DNA from 2 places in the Aerococcus sp. HMSC10H05 genome. Region 1 is predicted to be linked to the other one. Evidence: riboswitches for the same ligand, from Rfam matches in the RefSeq annotation. Region 1 holds a riboswitch; the other holds the start of a gene.
The links. A riboswitch is a leader RNA that binds a small molecule or an ion and turns the genes downstream of it on or off. The one in region 1 is predicted to bind S-adenosylmethionine.
Positions count from the first base shown of each region.

Region 1 (3,190 bases):
CAGCGCACATCATTGACGGGCAGATTAATAATTCACTCATACGTATTCCCCTTCCTATTTGAGTAATCGTTTACTCAATGCTTAAAAAAATATATCTCTTTATTGGGTAATCGTTTACTCAATGCTTAAAAAAAATTTAATCGTTTTTAAACTGAAGTTTTGAATATTCATTTACTAAAAAAAGACTTAACTTTTCTTGGGTAATCGTTTACTCTTAACTTGTACATATAGTCTCATATTATTTTTGATATGTCAACGCTTTCATGGAAATATTTTATTCCATTGGCTTAGACTAATAAAGATACGTATAATTAAACTAAATAAATATCAGCGAGGAGATCTTATGAAAAAAGTTTCCATAAAAGATATAGCCAATATAACAGGAGTATCGACAGCTACTGTCTCTCGTGTAATCAATAATAATGGCCGATTTTCTGAAGAAACAAGATTAAAAGTCGAACAAGCGATTAAAGATACAGGATATCAAACAAACTTTAATGCAAAATCATTACGCATTAATAAAAGCTATTCTGTCGGTATACTTGTACCCGATATTACAAATAGTTTTTTTGGTAATGTGGTTAAAGAAATAGAAATAGAACTTTTTAACCATGATTATTCAACAATTATTGCAAGTACCGGAAGGAATCCAAAAAAAGAATATAATTATATAGATATGTTAACAAGTAAAATGATTGACGGTTTAATCATTATTTCTGGGCTAAATTATTCGAGTAAACAAGAATCCGTTCATGATATTGAAGTCCCTTTTATTTGTATCGACCGCGAGCTAAATACAAGTAAATCTATTACACTCATCACTTCCGATCACTACCAAGGTGGTATAGAAGCAGCCAAGGCTTTCGCTGAAACAGGTATTAAGAAACCATTAATCATTGTTAGAGATACAAATACTACTTCCACCATGGAGCGTATTGAAGGATTCCGTCATCAATTAATTAATGAGGCCATTACTTTTGGGGATGAACAAATCTTCGAACTTCATTCAACTGACACTATAACTATAAGAAGTCAAATCAAAACGGTATTAGAACGTAATAAGGGTACCGATGGTATCTTTGCTGCAAATGACGAAATGGCAGCTTTGATTCTTAAAGTAGCTCAGAACATGGATATTAAAGTTCCCGAAGATTTACAGATTATCGGTTTCGACAATTCATCAATCAGTAAATATACAAACCCTTCACTATCAACTATCGAACAAAATACTGAAGAAATTGCCAAAACTGCAGTGAAGTATTTATTAAACGAAATTGATGGCTCAAGTCCTAAGGAACGTAAGAAACTTATTCCAGTTCGATTAATAAAACGAGGCTCGTTAAAAAAGAATAACTAATTAGAAAATACCGCCATTTTCCCGTTACTATTCCCTTCATATCATGTATAATGGGGGACGTTACAATAAATTTTTCCCGATAGGGTTTGCTTAGGCAAAAATTCCTTGTAACCATAAAATTTATATTTTGGGGGAAACAATATGAATAAACGACTATTTACTTCTGAATCAGTCACAGAAGGACATCCAGATAAAGTAGCTGACCAAATTTCTGATGCGATTCTTGACGCGATTCTTGCACAAGACCCACAAGCACGCGTTGCTTGCGAAACTGCTGTAAACACAGGATTAGTTCTTGTTTTCGGCGAAGTGACAACTAGCGCATATGTGGATATCCAAAAAATTGTGCGCGATACCATTCGTGAAATTGGTTATCGTGATGGCAAATTCGGATTTGACGCTGATTCCATTGCCGTACTGGTTTCACTAGATGAACAATCACTTGATATCGCACAAGGTGTAGATGACGCTATTGAAACTCGGGAAAAGGGTGAAACTGACAACAAGCTGATTGGTGCCGGTGACCAAGGGATTATGTTTGGTTACGCGACGGACGAAACACCAGAATTAATGCCAATGCCAATTGCCTTAAGCCACCGCCTATCTCGTCGACTAGCTGAAGCCCGTAAAAGTGGCGAATTAAACTATCTAGGTCCAGATGGTAAGACACAAGTAACCATCGAATATGATGACAATCATCAACCACAACGTATCGATACCATCGTTATCTCTACACAACACACTGAAGGTATCGAATTAGATCAAATCCGACAAGATGTGATCAAACACGTGATTAAACCTACGATGCCTGACAATTGGTTGGATGAGAACACCCGTTACTTCATCAACCCAACTGGTAAGTTTGTATCCGGTGGTCCAGAAGCCGATTCAGGGTTAACTGGTCGCAAAATTATCGTTGATACATACGGTGGCTCTGCTCACCATGGTGGTGGTGCCTTCTCAGGTAAAGACGCTACTAAAGTTGACCGCTCTGCTTCATATGCTGCCCGTTATATAGCGAAAAACTTGGTAGCTGCTGGTCTAGCTCGTAAGGTTGAAATCCAATTAGCATACGCAATTGGGGTTGCAGAACCTGTATCTATTTCAATTGATACATTCAATACTAGTGCATTATCAGAAACTGATTTAGTAGCCCTAGTACGCGATAACTTCGATTTAACACCAAACGGTATTATTGACATGTTATCACTACGCCAACCAATCTTCAGTAAAACTGCTGCATACGGCCATTTTGGTCGAGATGACCAAGATTTTGCTTGGGAGAAAACAGATAAAGTAGACAGCTTGAAGAAATAAAATAATATCAATAGCCCCCAGTAAACGGGTAATCTACCGTTTTACTGGGGGCCTTTTTATATCATGTCTTACTTTAAAATGTCACAATGAAAAGCTACTAAAGATACAGTCGTATAAAAAAGTCTTTAAAATGAGATTCATAGCGATGGCATATTTTCCAAAAACCAAAAGCAACCACCAATAAAATAAAGCTGATAATCACTTCATTGATTGACATCGGTTGAATAGTCAAAATATCAGAAAAATATGGTAATGCTACCGCAATCACTGACATAGCAATTGTACTCGTTAACGCTAGAAACAGTCGTAATCTATTGAATGGAAAGCAAGATTTCCATACCGCAAATAATGACACGCCTGTTAATAAAATATAATCAAAGGTACGAGCTGTTTCAAAATCTAGTATACCCACTTTAACCAAGAATAAAGAAACAAGTATAGCAAAAGACACGGTCAAGGCACTTGGTGTTGCAGCAGCCAATGCTTTTGGTAAGAATCGTTCCTTCACTTGTTCAT
Region 1 is NZ_KV786952.1:28,228-31,417, forward strand. It holds gene rpe (ribulose-phosphate 3-epimerase) at 1-40, opposite strand, end outside; gene HMPREF3116_RS01680 (LacI family DNA-binding transcriptional regulator) at 344-1,357, shown strand; SMK box riboswitch at 1,413-1,501, shown strand; gene metK (methionine adenosyltransferase) at 1,499-2,674, shown strand; partial or broken gene HMPREF3116_RS09330 (HAD-IC family P-type ATPase) at 2,772-3,190, opposite strand, start outside.

Region 2 (3,190 bases), on a different contig from region 1:
GGACCACCAATAGTGAGCTAGTTACTGAGGACGATTTAGCTGAATTTGTTTCTGTTATTCTCTATGATACAGAAGCGTATTGGGGACAGGCTTTTTCTGATGCGGGGTATACATATGAAGAACCCGACTTGGTTATTTTTGAAGACGCTGTGAATTCATCTTGTGGGCATAATACGTCTGAAGTTGGACCGTTTTATTGTCCAGTAGACGAAACGATCTATATCGATTTAGATTTTTATAATCAACTTGTTCAAAATTATGGCGGCGGTGGTGATTTTGCTATGGCTTATGTAATCGCCCATGAAGTAGGTCACCATGTTCAACAGCAGCTAGGTATTTCTGATCAAGTGCGACAAATTCAGTCTGAAGTGGGTCAAACTGAACAAAATCAATGGACTGTACGGATGGAATTGCAAGCAGATTATCTTGCTGGAGTATGGGCACATAACGTTGTTGAGAATGATTGGATGGAAGCAGGTGACCTGGAAGAAGGATTAAACGCTGCTTATCATATTGGTGACGACGTCTTGCAAGAAAAGGCTTATGGTTATACAATGCCGGATTCCTTTACCCATGGTACCGCAGAGCAACGGCAAAACTGGTTTAAGAAAGGGTTAGAAGCAGGTGACTTGTCACAATGGGATACTTACAATATAGACTACAATAGCCTATAAAGTGAGTCACAAAAATTGTTTGATGGTTACGTTATAGTATGCATACGCAGAGAATTTTAGTGCAGCAACACATATGAATGGTGACAGTTTTGAAACGTCGAACTAGCGTCTCGTAAAAGTATCATCATTTATACTTCATAATTGAATAGCTAAATAAGTCGAATAAAATTTTGCTTATCTTAATTTAAATATCGAATTTCACCACGATTTGAAATCTATCAATACATTTGATATAATGCAAATACAATTAAAGAACACAACTTATTCAGAGCAAGTGGAGGGATTTGGCCCTATGAAACTTCAGCAACCTACCGTTGGCAAGGTGCTAATTCCAACTCGAAAGAGATAGATGAGTCTAACCAAGTTATTGGCACGACGAGTCGCGTTGTGCTTTTTTTATTGAAAAAAATAACTAGGAGTGTGTCGAATGTTTAATGATGAGTGCGTAAATTTTAGTGAATTTGTAGGTGGGATTGCCGCCTTAGGTTTTATGCCGTATTTCCGTTTTCGCAAAAGTAAGACAGGAGATCCTAATGAGCATGATCATATTGCTGTGATCTGTCGTGATGAGCCATGTTCTGGGGCACATATCGCTAGAGTTTGCGTGTGTTGTATAGGAAAAGTCCATGTCAATGATTATGATGGTTTTAAGGAGGCAATAAGCCTTGAAACTTATGATCAATTAGTCAATTTAATTACTAATTTTTCCTATACAGATGTGGACTATAAAGCAATACGGTAGTAATAAAGAGACCCTACTAGTTGCCGCTAGGACCTTACCCCCAAAAGTTAGAGCTATAAAACTAACTTTTGGGGGTATTTTTATGTCTAAATATACTGAAGAATTTAAAATTAAGCTCGTTACTGAGTATTTAAATACTAATCTAGGATACAAATTACTAGCAAGCAAATATGGTATGCCCTCTTCATCACCATTAAAACAATGGGTTAGAACCTATAAATCCTTAGGGATAGAGGGTTTAAAACGAAAGAGCCGTAAGGCAACATACACTGTTCAATTTAAATTAGATACTGTAAAATTCATGTTAGAAACAGGGGCTTCTTTTCAAGAAACTGCAAATCAATTTAAAATGAATAATCCTGCCTTAATTTATAGTTGGAGGAAAGCATTTAATGAACAAGGAATAGAAGGCCTAAAACGAAAGTTAAAGGGGAGACCTTCAATGACAAAGAAACCTCGAAAATCTAAAAAGAGTGAAGAAAAAGCTTTAACACGTGAAAAAGCATTAGAGCGAGAGAATGAACTACTTAGACTTGAGGTAGCTTACCTAAAAAAGTTGAGAGCTTTTCGGGAAAACCAGAAAAAACTCCACGAAAAGTACAAGCCCAATGGGCATTCGAGCTCAAGCAAGATGGATTCCGATTAAAGAATATTTTAAAGGTAGTGGGAATTCCTGAAGCAACCTATCACTATCATGTCAAAAACTTAGGGAAAGAAGATCCTGAAATAGAACTTAAGACACTTATCACGCACTTGTTTAAACAATATCATGAACGATATGGATATAAGCGAATTACAGATGAGTTACATAAATTAGGATATTGTATTAACCACAAGAAGGTTTATCGACTCATGAAAGAATTAGGTTTAAAGTGTGTTAAATTCATGCGCAAATCTCGTAAATATAATTCTTATCGAGGTAATGTTGGTAAAGTAGCTAAAAATCGATTAAATCGACGTTTTGATACATCGAATCCACTCCAAAAAATCGTAACAGACGTTACAGAATTCAAGTGTTTACATAATGAGAAATTATATCTAAGTCCTATTCTTGATCTTTATAATGGGGAAATTATTGCATTTGAAATGAAAAGACGACCAACTTTAGACCTAGTGATGACACCGTTAAAAGAAGCCATCGGCATCATTAACAATCACGCACGCTACCGTACTACCATTCATTCTGATCAAGGTTGGCAGTAACAACATAAGCAATGGGTAAGTACACTGAAAGAAAATAAAATTTTCCAAAGTATGCCTCGTAAAGCGACCTGTGCAGACAATGCTTCAATGGAAAATTTCTTTGGTATCTTAAAACAGGAAATGTACTATGGGGAAAAACTGGTCAGCTTTGAAGAACTTAAGGTAAAGATTGAAGAATATATCTACTGGTACAATAATGAACGATCAAAGAAAAAATTGGCTGGATTGAGTCCGGTTGAATACCGAAAACAATCCAGCCAAACAGCTGCATAATAAAAACTCTAACTTTTGGGGGTCACTACCTCTATCCTGCAAAGCTCAACTTGCAGTGGGACCGGAATTAGCCAAGGTCTAATTCCTTGCCTGACGATTCAGAGAGTAAGGCATGAATGCCAACTCTCTGATATGAGTCAGTCATCCTCTTTCACTGCTAAGGCATGCTAGGAAGTTTCGGCCGTAGTAGCTAATTAAATACTCTTTCATTTCCAATCATAACTGAATAATTGTAAAAAGGAGTTAGTGACTATGAGCTAGCTTCTTTTTTACTGAGTATTTTCCTGATAAGCGAATG
Region 2 is NZ_KV786994.1:9,089-12,278, forward strand. It holds gene HMPREF3116_RS06780 (KPN_02809 family neutral zinc metallopeptidase) at 1-674, shown strand, start outside; SAM riboswitch class I at 933-1,030, shown strand; gene HMPREF3116_RS06785 (hypothetical protein) at 1,102-1,416, shown strand; gene HMPREF3116_RS06790 (helix-turn-helix domain-containing protein) at 1,499-2,062, shown strand; gene HMPREF3116_RS09005 (IS3 family transposase) at 2,068-2,619, shown strand; gene HMPREF3116_RS08790 (IS3 family transposase) at 2,671-2,892, shown strand.
Region 2: another riboswitch for S-adenosylmethionine. It lies ahead of HMPREF3116_RS06785 (hypothetical protein); the one in region 1 lies ahead of metK (methionine adenosyltransferase).